DNA from 3 places in the Blautia sp. NSJ-140 genome. Region 2 is predicted to be linked to each of the others. Evidence: predicted binding sites of a transcription regulator. Region 2 holds the regulator's gene; each other region holds the start of a gene.
What was found. Region 2 encodes Rex, which represses fermentation and respiration genes when NADH is low (regulators of the CRP and FNR family bind a similar motif). Its sites were predicted from a motif close to ATTGTTAANTANTTAACAAT; they were not measured.

Region 1 (6,121 bases), on a different contig from region 2:
TCACAGAGGAAGCTATCAGACAGAAGCTACGATCATTGCTGAAGACGGGACCAGATTCGATATATCCTACTGGGAGGATAAAGGAAGCACACTTTATCTTACAGACGGTTCCAAGGTAAAATGGAACAGAGGCAGTATAACAACAGAAGATGGAAAAACCTATACGATGGATCATTATGAGATATATGGCCTGAAATATGTTCCGGTAGCAGTTAAGACCGCAGATTTTGCAGATTTCTGCAAAAAGTATAATGTCGTACAGGATGGAGCTATGCTCTCCGGAGGATACAGTGAAAACAATCTCCAGTATTATAAAGGCCTTGTGGCAGACGTAAATGCACAGACAAATGGTCTGAAATATGCGGAGAAAAATGGTGACGGCTTTACATTTACAGCAAGAAAATCAGACGGAACAGCTTCCGGTATCAAGGATCAGGCGTTAAAAACAGCAACAGGGATCAAGCCGAGTGTAAAAGCAGCAAGCGGAAGCTACGGCGAATTCCTCCGTGTGGATCTCAATGGAAATTATGGCAATCTTGGTGCAAATATGCAGGCTGTACGCTGGGATTATTATGGAGATGATTCCACATATACAAAATGCCTCGCTTCTTATGGAACCAAGTTTGCCGCAGATAACTGGATGCATAAAGCAATGGGAATCCAGCTTGGACTTACAAAATCTGCACGCTGCAAGCTTCCGGGAGGAACAGACGGAACAGGATACTGGAAACTGACAGTGTATGCTCTTGGATATAATGACTATACCTACAGCTTCCAGGCAACTGCAGAGAATATCGTAAATCCTACAATGGAGCCGACTGATTTTACAAGTCTTAAAACGGAAGTGGAAGCTGCAAAAGCTCTGGCAGAGAAGGATTACACAATTGCAACCTGGAAGTCCTTTGCCGGTGAGCTTCAGGAAGCAGAAGACATTCTTGCAAAAACAGATGCAAGTCAGGCTGAGGTAAATGAAGCACTTGAACATCTTCAGGGAGCAGAGAAAGAGCTTCAGAAGGTAACAGTTACACTTGATAAGACAGCAGCTGCTGTATATACAGGAAAAACGACGACTCTTAAGGCAACAACAAATGACAGCGATGCAGCAGTAACATTTAAGTCCGGCAACACAAAGGTTGCAACAGTAAGCAGCAAGGGTGTTGTTAAAGGCGTAAAAGCCGGAACAGCAGTTATCACAGCAAAGGTCGGAAATGCCACAGCAACCTGCAAGGTAACAGTAAAAGCTTCTACAATTAAATTTGCAAAGGCCTCCGTAACGATCTACAAAGGAAAAACAGCAACTGTAAAAGCAACTGCAACACCATCTGCAACTGTAAAATACACAAGCAGCAACACAAAGGTTGCAACCGTAAACAGCAAAACAGGTGTTGTAAAAGGAATCAAAGCAGGAACCGTTACGATTACAGCAAAGGCAGGAACTCTGAAGACAACCTGCAAGGTAGTTATCAAGAATCCTGCATTCAGCCTTGTAAAATCCTCCGCAACGATCAAGAAAGGTAAAACAACAACCATCAGATCCAAAGCAGCACCTGCAGGCAAGATTACATATACAAGCAGCAATAAAAAAGTTGCAGCTGTAAACAGCAAGGGTGTTGTAAAGGGAATCAAAAAAGGTAAAGCAACGATCACAGTGAAATGCAACGGAATTACAAAGAAATTTGTGGTAACTGTTAAATAATGCAACTGTTTAGCAAAGAGTAAGAACAACCTCTGCCGCAGACCCTTTTATGTCTGCGGCAGAGGTCTGCTCATTTCTACAGCAATCCGGAAAATCACCTGGAATGCGATACAGAGCATATGCCTGACGGGAAGCCGCATAGAAAGAGGGGAGAACAAGTATCCATGGAAAAAGATTTAAAAGATAAAAAACCAGCCGAAAATGGCACACCCAAGGTGCCCTGGACGAAAATGATCCCTGCAGCAGCTGTGATTGCGGCGCTTGCGTTTTCGGGCATAAAGGCGAAGGGATCCGAGGAATCAACGGAAGCAGTACAGAAAGCAGAGACAACCGTGATGTCTGCTTCGGAGTTGGAAAAATATCTCGGATATGAAGAAGGAAATACTGTTTCTGACAGCACATCTGCCTCAGATAAGAAAAACAGTACATCAAAGAAAAGCTCATCAAAGAAAAGTGCGAAAAAAACAGCAGCAAAAAAAAGTTCTGGTACGAGAACGGTTTCAGAATCAGCAAAAAGCAATGCCGGTGCGGCAGGACAGGGTTCTACCCAGACCCCGGTAGCGGCAGTTCCGGCCAATGGCTATAAAGATGGAGTATATGAAGGATCTGGAACCGGATTCGGTGGTACGATCCGTGTACAGGTAACAGTCAGCGGAGGAAAGATCACAGCCATTGATATTCTGGATGCATCCGGGGAAACCGCATCTTATTTTGCATCAGCTCAGGGCGTGATCAGCAAGATGATCGCAGGAAATACACCGAATGTAGATGCAGTCAGCGGAGCAACCTATTCCTCAAACGGAATCATCCAGGCAGTTCAGAATGCGCTCTCCCAGGCAGCGGCAGATGGAAGTAGCCAGCAGGTCACCCCTGCACCTGTAGTAACGGCTGTACCAACTATGACACCATCACCGTCACCTACAAAAAAACCATCTTCTGCAAAGGAGCCGGAAGATCCGGACAGTCCGAAAAAATATCTGGACGGTAAATATACAGCTTCGGCAAAGGGCTTCAATGGAGACGTGAAAGTAATTGTGACCATCAAGGATGGAGTGATCGAAGCTCTGAAACAGGAAAATACGGACACGGAGCAGTTTTTTGAAAGAGCATGGAGCGTGCTGGAAAAACAGATCATAGGCACAGATTCTGTGGATGATATTGATGCAGTCAGCGGAGCAACCTATTCTTCCAACGGAATTCTGAATGCTGTAAAAAAAGCTCTCAAAGAAGCGGTCAATCCGGAGTATGGAAAGAAACCCACACCAACTCCGATAAAGAAACCGATACCAAAGCCAACAGCCACACCGAAACCTGCGGCAACGCCGAAACCAACAGCCACACCGAAGCCAACAGAGACACCGGCAGCAACCCCGACGCCGGAGCCGGACGACCCGGATGTGACGCCGGTTCCTGAAAAACCCAATGTAACTCCAACACCAGGGACAGATGAGCCGGATGCAACACCGGAGCCAACGGAAGCACCGGAACCGGCGGGAATGTACAGAGATGGAACGTATACGGGATCAGCTTTTGGATATGGAGGAAAAACATATCTGACAATCACGATCTCAGGAGGCCAGATCGCATCCATTGAGCAGACAAATCAGGATACACCGGAATTTTTTGATCCTGCATGGAGCACGATCTATTCTCAGATCATGGCAAACCAGTCGGCAGATGGAATTGATACTGTCAGCGGGGCCACATATTCATCCGAAGGGATCCTGGGCGCTGCACAAAAGGCCCTTGCCCAGGCGAAGAATTAACCGGGTGAACGTTGGAACAGCTATAAACATCTGAATCTAAGCCAATAATAAGAGATGAAAGAAACCTCTGGACTTCTGATTTTTTTTGAAGTTCAGAGGTTTTTTGCCATGTTTCTGAAATTGTTTCTATAAATCGATAAAAAAATAACAGGAATGTATACAGAATAATAGGGGAAATATCAGAAAATACAAGTGGTTTAAATAATTTGAAATGCAAATTGGCAGGGATTAACCTGAGAAATACAATAAAATTTTTATTGCACAGGGCAATGTTTTATGTTATGTTTGAATGTATGTAATTAAAGTTGTTATTTAAATGACAAACAACGCTGAAAGGAGAACAAATATGAGCAGTAAAATTACGATCATCGGAGCAGGAAGCGTGGGTTCAACTATCGCTTACACTTTATCACAGAAGAGCATTGCCTCGGAAATTGTCCTGATCGATATCAACAGGCAGAAGGCAGAGGGCGAGGTCATGGATATTGACCAGGGAACCAGCTTCCGTGAACCGATCTCCATTGTGGCAGGAGATTATCCGGATGCGGCTGATTCTGACATTGTGATCATCACTTCCGGCATTGCCAGAAAACCGGGACAGACACGTATCGAGCTGACACAGACCAATGTCAACATTATGAAGAGCATCACTCCGGAGATCGTAAAGGTGGCTCCAAAAGCGCTTTATATTATTGTAAGCAACCCATGTGATATCATGACCTACGCATTTGCAAAAATTTCCGGTCTTCCAGAGAACCAGATCCTTGGTTCCGGAACCGCCCTGGATACGGCCCGTCTCCGCTGCAGACTTTCCCAGCACTACGGCGTATCTGAGAAAAACATCCACGCCTATGTATTCGGAGAGCATGGAGATACTTCCTTTGTACCGTGGTCCAGAGCCTTTGTTGCAGGTGCGACCCTTGATGAATTTGACAAGATTGTTCATGAGGATCAGAAAGATCTGCAGCCACTTGACAGAGAAGAGGTTCTGGAGTATGTTCATACTTCAGGATCAACTGTGATCGCCAAGAAGGGTGCTACATTTTATGCGGTAGCCGTATCTGTTTGCAGACTTTGCTCGCTTCTTCTTGCTGCATCTGATACAATAGTCAGTGTATCAACCATGCTTCACGGAGAGTACGGTGTTGAAGACGTATGTCTTAGTACCATGGCTTCTATCGGACCGGAAGGTGTAAAACGTATCGTTCGTGTTCCGCTGACCGAGGAGGAGACAGAGAAGCTTCATGCAAGCGCCAATGCTCTGAAGGACGTGATCGCACAGATTGATCTTTGATAAATGTCAGAAGCTGTGTAAAGAGGAAAATGCAGCCTCAGGCAAATTTGAAACAACGGGAGAAAGATAAAAATGGATATTATTCAGGTAATTACCAGAGAATTGAACGTTGAGAAATGGCAGGTTGAGGCAGCAGTTAAGCTGATCGATGAAGGCTGCACCATTCCTTTTATTTCCAGATACCGTAAGGAAGCAACCGGTACACTGAACGACGAACAGCTTCGTAATCTTAATGAGAGACTTACCTATTTAAGAAATCTTGAGGATAAAAAGGCTCAGGTTCTGGGCAGCATCGAGGAGCAGGGCAAGCTGACTCCGGAGCTGAAGAAACAGATCGAGGCAGCGCAGACACTTGTTGTGGTAGAGGATCTTTACCGTCCGTACCGCCCGAAGCGCCGTACACGTGCCATCATCGCCAGGGAAAAAGGTCTGGGACCTCTGGCTGACATCATTCTTCTCCAGATGACGAAGAAACCTCTTGAAGAAGAGGCAAAAGCATTTCTTTCTGAGGAAAAAGAAGTCAAAACTGTGGAAGAGGCCATCAGTGGTGCCAGAGATATCATTGCGGAGCACATTTCCGATGAAGCAGATTATCGTATCAGCATCCGTAAGAGAACAATGGATAAGGGAACTATATGCTCTAATGCGAGAGATGAGAAGGAGCAGTCTGTATACGAGATGTATTATGACTTTGAAGAGCCGGTGAAAAAGCTTGCAGGTCATCGTGTCCTTGCTCTGAACCGTGGTGAGAAAGAGAAATTCCTTACTGTGAAGATCCTTGCACCTGAGGAAGAGATCATCCGTTATCTTGAAAAACAGGTGATCGTCCGCGCTAATCCATACACTACACCTGTTCTGAAAGAAGCCATTGAGGACAGCTATAAACGTCTCATCGGACCGGCTATTGAGCGTGAGATCCGGAGCGCCCTTACAGAGGCAGCAGAGGACGGTGCCATCCATGTCTTTGGCAAAAATCTGGAGCAGCTTCTCATGCAGCCTCCGATCGCAGGACAGGTAGTTCTTGGCTGGGACCCTGCCTTCCGTACCGGATGCAAGCTGGCAGTGGTAGATCCGACCGGAAAGGTTCTGGATACCACAGTTATTTATCCCACAGCACCAACCAATGAGACCAAGATCCGTGCCGCAAAGGAAACCCTGAAAAAGCTTATCAGCAAATATCATGTGACACTGATCTCTGTAGGAAACGGAACGGCATCCAGAGAATCCGAGCAGATCATCGTGGAGCTTCTTAAGGAAATTCCGGAAAAGGTCCAGTATGTCATCACCAACGAGGCAGGTGCTTCTGTATATTCCGCAAGCAAGCTTGCCACGGAAGAATTCCCGAATTTCGATGTTGGACAGAGA
Region 2 (6,121 bases):
GCAGAAGATAGGCATTTTCGATGGTGGTACGGCTCAGCTTCAGCTCCTGGGCGCATTTGCGGAGGGAGGGCATTTTGCTTCCGGGAAGGAGACGGCCTTCCATGATCAGCTTCCGGTAATAGTGATAAACCTCCAGATAAAGGTGTTCTTTTTTGTGTTCTGCAGATATATTTAACATAAGTATGACGATTTCCTTCCAAAAATGATTGCGTAAACCTGACAGTTCATTCTATAATATTACAGAAAAAAACTCAAGACTGGAGAATTACCATGAAAAAAATAGCAGTGATCAATGATCTTTCCGGGCTGGGGAAATGTTCACTGACAGCAGCGATCCCGGTGATCTCGGTGATGGGAGTCCAGGCGTGTCCCCTTCCCACCGCTGTTTTAAGCAACCAGACCGGTTATGAAAGTTATTTCTGTGAGGATTTCACAGAGCATATGGAACCATATATGGAGCAGTGGAAAAAAAGAGGATTTTCTCCGGATGGGATCTATACAGGATTTCTTTCTGATGATAAGCAGGCAGACAGGATCCTGAAATTTATGGATGCGTTTGCAGGGAAGGATACTCTGATCCTTACAGATCCGGTGATGGGGGATGACGGCGCGGTTTATCCGATCTATACAGAAGAGCTCCGCAGCCGGTTCTGCGAACTGACACACCGTTCCTATGTGATCACACCGAACCTTACGGAAGCTCTCCTCCTTCTTTACGGAAAAGAAAAAATGGAGGAGATCTGGAAGGAACTGCAAAAGGCATCAGAGGCCCGGCGGATGGAAGAGATCCGGGAGATCGGGTGCGCACTTGCCCGGAAATTTTCACTTCCTTCCGTTGTGATCACAGGAGTGGATCACAGAGAGGAAGGGCAGCCTCTGAAAATGGGGAATCTTGTCCTGGAAAACGGAAACAGCTCCTGGATATTTGCAGAGAAATCCGGAGGAAGCTATTCCGGGACAGGAGATCTTTTTGCATCCGTGCTCAGTGCAGGGCTGGTAAAAAGATATTCCATGAAAACCTGTGCAGAGCTGGCCGTGGACTTTATCTCGGCATCGATCCGGGATGCGGTGGAGGAAGGAACAGACCGTAACGATGGTGTATGCTTTGAACAGCATCTCGGCATGCTGCTTCCATAAAAACATAAGGGGATAAAAAAGAGCTGACCGTCAGGCCAGCTCTTCCCATTTTTCATAAAGCTTTTCCAGTTCTTCAGTGATGGCTGCTTTTTCGCGGCTCAGCTTTGTACATTCCGCTACATTGGTGCAGACATCCGGAAGGACCATGGTTTCGTCGATCTCGCTGTCTCTTGTTTCCAGCTCTTCGATACGGGCTTCGACTTTTTTCAGCTCGGCTTCCCGTTTTCGTTTCTTTGCCTGTTCTTCCTTCATCTGCTGCCAGGAAAGCTTGTTCTCGGAAAACGTTTTTTCTTCGGCAGGTGCCTCCGGAGAGGTACTTCCCGGTGCATAGGTGCTGGTCAGCTCATCCTTCTTTTCCAGATAGTAATCATAATCACCGATGTAATTTACCACTGCCTGGTTTGTCAGCTCCATGATCCTGGTCGCAGTCTGATTGATAAAGTAACGGTCATGGGATACATAAAGGACTGTACCGGTGTAGCTGACCAATGCTTCCTCCAGAATTTCCTTGGAGGCAATATCCAGATGGTTGGTAGGCTCGTCAAGGATCAGGAAGTTGGCTTCGGAAAGCATTAGCTTTGCAAGGGAAACACGGCCTCTTTCTCCACCGGAAAGTGCGGAGATTTCCTTGAAAACATCATCTCCGGTAAAGAGAAATGCGGCAAGCATATTTCGGATCTCGGTCTCTGTGAGAGTCGGATAAGTATCGGAGATTTCCTGGAAAATTGTCTTGTCCATATGCAGAACATGATGTTCCTGATCGTAATAACCGATCTGCACCTTGGAACCAAGGGAAAATTTGCCGGCATCTGCTTCAATAAGACCGTTGATGATCTTCAGCATGGTGGTCTTTCCGGTTCCGTTGTTTCCGATCAGTGCCACACGCTCGCCTCGTTTGATATCAAAGGAGATATCGGAGAACAGGGTCTGTCCCGGAAAGGCCTTGGAAAGCTCTTCCACGTGGAGCACGTCGTTTCCGCTTAACACCCGTGGCTCCAGAGAGATACGCATCCGGTCCTGGAGCTCAAGAGGTTTTTCGATCCTCTGTACACGGTCCAGCATTTTTTCACGGCTTTCCGCACGCTTGATGGATTTTTCACGGTTAAAGGATTTCAGCTTGGCGATAACGGCTTCCTGATGCTTGATATCTCGCTGCTGATTTAAGTATGCCTTGTACTGTGCGTCACGAAGCTGAGCCTTCTTGAGAGCATAGGCAGAATAGTTGCCGCTGTATACGCGGGTCTGTCCGGCTTCGATCTCAATGACCTTGGTGACCACCTTATCCAGAAAATAACGGTCATGGGAGACGATAAAAACAGCTCCCGGATAATTCAGAAGATAAGTTTCCAGCCAGGAGATGCTTTCCATATCCAGGTGGTTGGTTGGCTCATCCAGAAGCAGGATATCCGGCTTGGAAAGAAGCATCTTGCCCAGTGCCACACGGGTTTTCTGACCGCCGGAAAGAGTTTCGATCTGCTTGTCATAATCTTCCTCCGTGAAGCCAAGACCCTTTAAGACACCGGTCAGCTCACTTTTGTAAGCGTATCCGTTTTCCAGTTCAAACTGATGAGTCAGACGGGTATAGGTTTCCATCAGACGGTTCAGATCATCACCGGTCACGGTGTTCATTTCCTGTTCCATATTGCGGATACGGCGTTCCATATCGATGATGTGCTGCTTGGTGGTAAGAAGCTCCTCGTAGATGGTATGATGTCCATGGATATCCTGGTACTGGGCAAGATAGCCGATATTTTTATCCCGGGCAAGCACCACGGTACCGGAATCAGCAGAAAGCTCCTGCATGATGATCCGCAGCAGTGTGGTCTTTCCTGCACCGTTGCAGCCGATCAGAGCAGCCTTTTCACGGTCTTCAATGTGAAAGGATGCATCATTTAAAATTACTTTTTCGCCAAAGGCCTTGCATATATTCTGACATGATAAAATCATAAAAACTGTCCTCCTGTATAAAGAATCACCCCTGTTTATGTCTGAACAGGGAAAAATCCTCCACCTATTATAACGGAAACTGCCGGGATTTCAAAGAAAAAATCAATTATTAGAAAAAATATAAAGAAATTTGTACAGAATAGACAACTTTAATTGACAGGAAAATGTCAATTCGTTATAATTAACCTAGTGTAAGGTAAGGAGGAAAACTATCGTGGAGACAAAACAAATCTCGAAAGCGGTGATTAAGCGTCTGCCACGCTATTACCGCTACTTAGGAGAGCTGATGGAAGATAATGTAGAACGTATTTCTTCCAATGAATTAAGTAAGAAGATGCATACCACAGCTTCTCAGATCCGTCAGGATCTTAATAATTTCGGCGGTTTTGGGCAGCAGGGGTATGGCTATAATGTACACTATCTTTATACAGAGATCGGTAAGATCCTGGGACTGGATACCGTTCATCCGATGATCATCCTGGGAGCCGGTAATCTGGGACAGGCACTTGCCAATTATGTGGATTTTGAGAAGCGCGGGTTCAGGCTTGTTGGTATCTTTGACGTAAATCCTGTGCTTGAGGGCATCGCAGTCCGTGGACTCGAGATCCAGATGCTCAGTGAGCTTCCGTTTTTCCTGAGAGAGAATAACGTGGAGATCGCGATCCTGACACTTCCCAAGAATAAAGCCAAGGAAATGGCAGATATTCTGGTGGAGAACGGAATCAAGGCAATCTGGAATTTTGCACATCTTGATCTTGAGACACCGGATGATGTGATCGTAGAGAACGTTCATCTTTCCGAGAGTCTGATGACACTGTCTTATAATCTCAGCAAATACAGGCAGGAACATGTGGATAAGTAAGAATTGTTAAGCTGCCGGAAACGGCAGCTTTCTCTATGACAGAGGGGAGGCAGAAGACAGAATGAAGAAGCTTGTTACCTGCGCAGAAATGAAGGATCTGGACTCCACAACGATCCGTGAGATCGGAGTTCCCTCCGAGGTTCTGATGGAGCGGGCAGCACTGAAGGTGGTAGAGGAAACAGAAAAGTATCTCCAGAAGGACGAAAGGATCCTGGTAGTCTGCGGAAGCGGAAATAATGGCGGTGACGGTATCGCTGTTGCCAGATTGTTCCATCTGAAGGGAGTCCGGGCAGAGTTTTATATGGTCGGAAACAAAGATAAAATGACCAGAGAGACAGCTCTTCAGTATAAGATCGCTTCCGGTTATCGTGTCCCTGAGGTGAATAACCCGCAGTGGAGTGAATATACTACTATAGTAGATGCCGTGTTTGGGGTAGGCCTGACGCGTCCGATCGAGGGGCATTATGCTGATATCATCCATGAGATGAACAGTGCGAGGGCCAAAAAGATCGCAGTTGACATCCCGTCAGGAGTAAACGGAGATACTGGCCTGGAAATGGGAATTGCCTTCAGCGCCGACCTGACTGTCACATTTGCCTACCGGAAAAGAGGTCTTTGCTTTTATCCGGGAAGACTGTATGCAGGAAGGATCGTTACCGCCGATATCGGGATCTATGAGCAGGAAGCTGTGACTGCATCTGCCGCCTGTCTGGAAAATAAAGATCTGAAGCTGTTTCCGGAACGTGATCCCGGCGGAAACAAGGGTACCTTCGGAAAAGTGCTCTTTGTGACCGGAAGTGAGGGAATGTGCGGAGCTGCTTATTTAAGCGCCAGTGCAGCACTTCGTGCCGGTGCGGGAATGGTAAAGATCCAGACTGTGGAAGCCAACAGGATCCCATTGCAGATACTCCTTCCGGAGGCTATGGTCTGCAGTCGTTTTGATCAGGAATCCAATGAACAGCTTCTATCCTGGTGTGATGTGATCGTGATCGGACCGGGACTTGGAACATCAGTGGCCAGCCGTGAGAGAGAACAGTGGTTTCTCACGGCGGCTGCCCGGGAGAAAAAACCGCTGATCTTGGATGCTGACGGTCTGAACCTTCTGGCTGCACATCCTCAGTGGCACCAGTATCTGGGAGAGCATGTGGTTCTGACACCGCATATCGGAGAAATGAGCCGGCTCAGTGGCAGAACGATCCAGGAGATCCAGCATGAGATCGCAGATACTGCATTGAAATGTGCTGCGGAAAGAGGCTCTGTGTGCGTATTGAAGGATGCATGTACGGTGATCGCAGATGAGAAAGGACAGATGTATTTGAATCTTTCCGGTAATTCCGGAATGGCAACTGCAGGAAGCGGAGATGTGCTTTCCGGGATCCTGGCAGCAGTGTTATGTATGTATCTGAAAACGGAGGAACAGCCTCCCATGGTTTTAAAGGCCGCGTTAGGTGTTTATCTTCACGGACTTTGCGGTGATCTTGCAGCCGCTGAAAAAGGAAAGCGCAGTATGCTGGCAGGAGATATCATAGAATATCTGCCCAAGGCATTAGCTATAGGTGAAGAGGAGTCGGAATTATGAAAAAATACGAGAGAGTAAAAGCACTGGTATCACTGGACGCCATTGCCCACAATTTTGAGGAAATGCATAAAAATGTCAAAGAAGGGACAAAGATCATCGCTGTGATCAAAGCGGACGGTTATGGCCATGGTGCCAGAGCTATTGCCCATCTGATCCAGGACTATGATTATATCTGGGGATTTGCAACAGCTACTGCAGAGGAGGCACTGGAGCTTCGGCATGCAGGGATCACCAAGCCTGTCCTGATCCTTGGCCTTGTATTTGAGGAATATTATGAGGAACTTGCAGCCAATGATATCCGGATCACCATATCGGATCTTAATACAGCGGCAGAATATGCAAAAGCAGGTGCACGCATTGGAAAAAATGTACATATTCATCTGGCTCTGGATACGGGAATGACAAGGATCGGATATGCGGATATTCCGGAAAATGCGGTAAAGATCGAAAAAATCTCAAAAATCCCGAATCTGGTGATCGAGGGAATGTTTACTCATTTTGCCAGGGCGGATGAGGCTGACCGTTCTCCTGCACTGGTGCAGCTGGACCGTTATCTCCGTTTTGCAGAGCTTCTGGAAAAAAGAGGCGTTCATATC
Region 3 (6,121 bases), on a different contig from region 2:
TGTTATCGGTTATGCATGCGGGCTTTTTCAGACAGGCTATATTATTGGAAAAATCCACAAGACAGATATCAGAAAGCATGGCAGCGGGAATGCTGGTACTACGAATGCCTTCCGGACCTTTGGAAAGAAGGCGGGAGCGATCACCCTGCTGGGAGACTGCCTGAAGTGTGTACTGGCTATTGCGATCGTGAGAATGGTTTATGGAAATTCCATGAATGGTATCCTTCCGCTTCTTATCCTTTATGCGGCATTAGGATGTATCCTTGGACACAATTTTCCGATTTCTATGGAATTTCGTGGCGGAAAGGGAATTGCTGCTTCTGTGGGCATGATCATTGCTTTTGACTGGCGGATATTTATTGTATGTGCAGTTGTCTTTTTTGCGCTGTTCTTTACAACACATTATGTATCGCTTTGCTCTCTCAGTGCATATGCGGTGGCTTTTATCCTGGTCCTTGCTTTTGGGCATATGGGAAAATATGGGATGGATCAGCCGCATACCGTTGAGCTTTATATTGTGATGGCAGTTCTTACAGCAATGGCGTTCTACAGACACAGGGCAAACATTGTAAGACTGTTTCATGGAACAGAGAATAAGGTGTTTTTAAGCAGTAAGAATAAAAAATAAGAGGTAAGATTTATGGCAAAAATCAGCGTACTGGGTTCGGGAAGCTGGGGATTAGCCCTGGCACTCCTGTTGCATAATAATGGCCATGAAGTCCTTCTCTGGTCAGCAAGACCGGAGAATGCCCGGAAACTCCGGGAAAAAAGAGAAAATCCTGACAGGCTTCCGGGGGTACGGCTTCCGGATGAAATCGATGTCCTGACGGATATGGAGCGTGCACTTAAGGACGTGGATGTAACAGTTCTGGCAGTAGCTTCCCCGTATATCCGGAGTACTGCACACAAGATGGCACCGTTTGTCTGCAAGGATCAGAAGATTGTCAATGTTGCAAAAGGCATTGAGGAAAAGACACTGAAAACACTCAGTGAGGTGATCGAAGAAGAAATCCCGCAGGGTAATGTAGCCGTACTTTCCGGTCCAAGCCATGCGGAAGAAGTAGGACGCGGACTTCCTACAACCTGTGTGATCAGCGCACATTCACAGGAAACTGCGGAATACCTTCAGAGCATTTTTATGAGCCCTGTGTTCCGTGTGTATACAACACCGGATATTCTTGGGGTAGAGCTTGGCGGAGCATTGAAAAATGTGATCGCACTGGCAGCAGGTACTGCCGACGGCCTTGGATATGGAGATAATACCAAGGCAGCACTGATTACCAGGGGAATCACGGAGATAGGAAGACTTGGCAAAAAAATGGGTGCGCAGATGGAGACCTTTTACGGCCTGTCCGGGATCGGAGACCTGATCGTGACCTGTGCAAGTAAGCATAGCCGTAATCGAAAGGCCGGATACCTGATCGGCCAGGGATATACGATGGAAGAAGCTATGAAAGAAGTGCAGATGGTTGTGGAAGGCGTTTATTCTGCAAGAGCTGCAAGAGAGCTTGCAGAGAAATATGAGGTGGAGATGCCTATCATAACGGAAGTGAACCGCGTACTGTTTGAAGGAAAATCAGCAGCGGAAGCAGTAATGGACCTGATGCTGCGTGATAAAAAAGTGGAAACGCCCATGCTTCCGTGGGAAAATGCGTGAGCGGATCAGTCAAGTATTTATCAGTTTCAGACATGTGAAATACTAAGCGCAGAATTATAGGATTACCATATCAGGTGAAAAGAAAAAAAGATATCTGCCAGGAGATCACTTATAATCTGGCAGATATCTTTTTGCATTATTATGGAAATTAAAACTGAATATCACGGAGATCTTCCGGAACATGAGAAGTATGCAGATCTTCGTTCAGTGTATCGATGATCGCCATATCTTCATCCTCGATATTGAAGTCAAAGATGTTTCCATTGCTACGGATTCGTTCCGGGTTGATGGATTTCGGAATGACAGAAATTCCCTTCTGTATTGCCCAGCGAAGTCCGATCTGAGCAGGTGTCCGGGCATATTTGGTCCCCAGAACACACATTACATCATTATCAAAATATGCACCTCTTGCCAGAGGAGCATAAGCCTGTACCTGAATACCGAAAGCCTTGCAGTATTCGATCAGTTCAGTAGGGTAACACAAAGGATGGCACTCGATCTGGTTTACAGCAGGAATAATCCCGGATATCTTACGAAGCTCTTCCAGATGCCGGATATCAAAATTACTGACGCCGATACTTAAAGCACGTCCGGAGTCAAGAATGGATTCCAGCTCTTTCCAGGTGCTTAAATAGCAGCCGGGAACCGGCCAGTGTATCAGATAGAGATCTACATAACTGACTTTCAGACGGTCGAGGCTACGGGAAAATGCTCCCTGGACATCGCCGAGACGCTGCGCATTGTTCCAGATCTTGCTGGTGATGAAAAGATCCTTTCTGGGAACTCCGCATTTGGCAATGGCACGTCCAACGCTTTCTTCATTTTTATAAACAGAAGCGGTATCGATCATGCGGTAGCCGGCGGAAATAGCAGATGTGACGGCTGCTTCGGCCTGTACGTCATCGGGCAACTTGTATACGCCAAGCCCCAGAAGAGGCATTTCTCTGTCGTTGTTCAGAAAAACAGTTTTTTTCAAAATAATTCCTCCTTGTATGTTCTGCTTTCCATGCTTTTGCTATTATAGCACAAAAATATGAAAGAATCACATCAATTATATTACAAAAGTGATAAAGCTTAGACTTGGCCAGGAAAGCAGATTGGGTAAAGAGTAATGGTTTGAAGAAACTAACTTCGTTAAAAATGAAACAATCGAGTTAATTTACTGTCAAAGTTTTTGGAAAAATAGGAAAAACAGCATATAATTTTGGCTATTTTTTATAATTATTTTCTTGATAATAACAGTGAAAAGATGTATAATGAATTTAATTGATAAATTCTTGTCATGAGAGTGTCCGTACGGCGGATACAGGAAAGGGGTATTTATGCATTTAATCAAAGATGAGAATGGCAATCTTGTTCAGCATGGACATGCAGATAGCCATGAACATACACATGAGCACACCCATGAGGATGGTGTGACTCACAGCCATACACACAGCCATGCGGAAGGAGACAGCCATTGTCATACACACGGTGATGGGCACTGCGGTTCCTGTGAGAATGGTGACTGCAAGAATGAGACTGTAGCACTTCTTACCTATATGCTGCAGCATAACGAGCATCATGCTGCAGAACTTGATCAGATGGCTGACAATCTTAAGAAGCTTAACATGGATGCAGCTGCTAAGACGATCAAAGAGGCAGTAGCAGATTTTCAGAAAGGTAATATGAGGCTTGGACTTGCCCTTACACTTGTTAAGGAAGAGTTGAAATAAAAACTGACAGAATAGTTTTGACAGCATAGTGGTTAAATGACGCCACTTATTTGGAGGAATGATTATGTGTCTTGCAACAGTATATAAGGAAGAAGATAATTCTGTAATTTTTAAGAATGTAAGCCGGATCGATGTAGACGGAAATAAATTGATCCTTCGTGATATCATGGGAGATGAGCGTGAGGTAGAAGGCAGTATCCTTATGGTGGATCTTGCAAACAGCATCGTGAAACTGCAGTGTAACTGATATGATCAAGACGTAAGATGTGGAGGGACGATCGATGAAATTATCTGAAGCAATGAGAGAAAAAATGTTGCTTTCCTTTGAACTTTTTCCGCCAAAGACAGAAAAAGGCATGGCAAATCTGCCGGGAACCATTGAACATCTCATGAAGTATAGACCGGAGTATATTTCCTGTACATACGGTGCCGGCGGCGGAAATGTCGGAGCCAACAGGGAAGTATGCCAGATGATCAGGAATGCAGGAACTATTCCTGTAACACACTTCACAGTGATCAAGAACACAAAAGAAGGAATCAGACAGCAGTTGGAACGGTATCTGTCAGATGGCGTTGACCATATGTTGGCACTTCGCGGAGATATTCCGCTTGGTGAGACAACGACCTGCGGAGACTTCAATTATGCGACAGACCTTGTTAAATTTGTCCGTGATGAATTTGGCGATAAGTTTGAGATTGCAGTAGCCGGTTCACCGGAAGGCCATATCGCATGCAGAAGCTTGGATGCTGACATTGCTGTTTTGAGACAGAAACAGGACAATGGTGCTGATTATATCATGACTCAGCTCTGCTGGGATATGGAACAGTTTAAATACTGGTTGGACGCTATCCGCGAGGCTGGAGTGACAATGCCTGTAGATGTTGGCGTAATGCCGATTTTGGATCAGGCAGCTACCATTAATATGGCCCTTTCACGTAACGGCTGTGTAATGGACAGTGAGCTTTGCAGGCTGATCTCCAGGAACTGGCTGTTCCCGAATCCGTTTAACGCTAAAGATGCTGATGGTAAACCATTTGACATGTTCTATGAGGACAAGGTTAAACGATTCAAAGAAGAAGGAATCGAATACACCATCAGACAGATCGATGAGTATCGCGCTCTTGGTGTTGACGGTATCCATCTTTATGCATTAAACAAATGGAAAGATGTATCCGAGATCATTGACAGATCCGGACTTCGTACACTTATCTAATCATTAACGAAATAAATAAGAATTCCGGCACGATGCGGAGGTGTCAGAACAGTATCAGGCACCTCCCTTATGCGCCGGCATAACAGATATTAAATCAGGAGGTGCCCGTTTTATGGCACATGTTATTGCAGTCGCCGGAAAAGGCGGCGTTGGAAAAACTACATTATGCGGAATGCTGATCCAGTATCTCTGCGAAAAGAAAAAAGGACCTGTACTGGCGGTAGATGCAGATGCCAATTCAAATCTGAACGAGGTTCTTGGCGTAGAAGTAGATACGACTCTTGGCGATGTCCGTGAGGAGATCGCACATGCCGAGATGACAGAGAAAAGCCCGATTCCAAAAGGAATGTCCAAGGCAGATTATGCAGAGGTACGTTTCGAGGATGCTCTTGCTGAGGAAGATGATTACGATCTTCTTGTGATGGGAAGAACCCAGGGAAAAGGATGCTATTGCTTTGTGAATGGCCTGCTTCAGGCACAGCTTGCCAAATACCAGAAGAATTATCCATATATTGTTGTGGATAATGAAGCAGGAATGGAACATATCAGCAGAGGAATCCTTCCGAGCATGGAGACAGCAATTCTTGTAAGTGACTGTTCCAGAAGAGGCGTACAGGCAGTTGGCAGGATTGCAGAGCTTATTAAGGAATGTGATATGAAACCTTCCAGAGTGGGCCTTATTATCAACCGCGCACCAAAAGCAGAACTGAATCCGGGAATCCTTGAGGAGATCCAGAAACAGGGACTCGATCTGATCGGTGTAGTACCACAGGATGAGACAGTTTATGAATATGACTGCGACGGGAAACCAACCGTTACTCTTCCTGAAGATAATCCGATGAGAAAAGCAGCTTTTGAAATTTTTGATAAATTAGGTTTATAATTAAATATAAACCTTTTTTTAAAAAAGAGAATAACCCATGGGTGGGGATGGGTTCCTGCCCGGGGCTTATTATAAAAAAGAAAAAATAAATAGATGTGCTATTAAAGGAGGTCTATAATGAGTGAATTCAAATTAACTACAGTGGAGGAATTTGAAGCCGCTACAGCCCGTCTTCTCGAGACAGGTGCAAAGGTAGGAGCAGATGCATGGCAGATCCGTGCAAAGAACCAGACTCCGCACTGTAAATTCGGTGAGCAGGGTATCTGCTGCCGTATCTGTGCAATGGGACCGTGCCGTATTACACCGAAGGCTCCAAGAGGAGTCTGCGGATGTGATGCTCATGGTATCGTAGGAAGAAACTTCCTTAAATTTACAGCTGGTGGTGCAGCTACTCACTCCGATCATGGTCGTGAGATCTGTCATACACTGTACTGTGCAAAAGAGGGCGGAAATTATCAGGTAAAAGATCCTGAGAAACTTCTTCGCATTGCTAAAGAGTGGGGCGTAGAAACAGAAGGCAAGGATATCTATGATCTGGCTCATGAGATGGCAGAGATCGGTCTTATGGAATATGGTAAACCGTTCGGATATCAGAGATTCCTTGACAGAATGCCTGCAGGACAGAAAGAAAAACTGATCGAGAACGAAATCG

Region 1: MUB50_RS01790 (L-lactate dehydrogenase) is a predicted target of Rex. The motif match lies at 3,767-3,786, and genes of this name have one in related genera.
Region 3: MUB50_RS04355 (cobalt transporter) is a predicted target of Rex. The motif match lies at 2,923-2,942, and genes of this name have one in related genera.

What each region holds. Positions count from the first base shown of each region.
Region 1 covers NZ_JALIFS010000001.1:394,676-400,796, reverse strand. The annotation lists gene MUB50_RS01800 (penicillin-binding Tp47 domain C-containing protein) at 1-1,696, shown strand, start outside; gene MUB50_RS01795 (FMN-binding protein) at 1,861-3,462, shown strand; gene MUB50_RS01790 (L-lactate dehydrogenase) at 3,809-4,756, shown strand; gene MUB50_RS01785 (Tex family protein) at 4,829-6,121, shown strand, end outside.
Region 2 covers NZ_JALIFS010000005.1:41,198-47,318, forward strand. The annotation lists gene pdxR (MocR-like pyridoxine biosynthesis transcription factor PdxR) at 1-178, opposite strand, end outside; gene MUB50_RS07385 (pyridoxamine kinase) at 271-1,137, shown strand; gene abc-f (ribosomal protection-like ABC-F family protein) at 1,168-3,084, opposite strand; gene MUB50_RS07395 (redox-sensing transcriptional repressor Rex) at 3,299-3,946, shown strand; gene MUB50_RS07400 (NAD(P)H-hydrate dehydratase) at 4,008-5,525, shown strand; gene alr (alanine racemase) at 5,522-6,121, shown strand, end outside.
Region 3 covers NZ_JALIFS010000003.1:10,560-16,680, forward strand. The annotation lists gene plsY (glycerol-3-phosphate 1-O-acyltransferase PlsY) at 1-628, shown strand, start outside; gene MUB50_RS04345 (NAD(P)H-dependent glycerol-3-phosphate dehydrogenase) at 641-1,657, shown strand; gene MUB50_RS04350 (aldo/keto reductase) at 1,806-2,633, opposite strand; gene MUB50_RS04355 (cobalt transporter) at 2,980-3,372, shown strand; gene MUB50_RS04360 (CooT family nickel-binding protein) at 3,437-3,619, shown strand; gene MUB50_RS04365 (methylenetetrahydrofolate reductase) at 3,654-4,586, shown strand; gene MUB50_RS04370 (ATP-binding protein) at 4,699-5,469, shown strand; gene cooS (anaerobic carbon-monoxide dehydrogenase catalytic subunit) at 5,587-6,121, shown strand, end outside.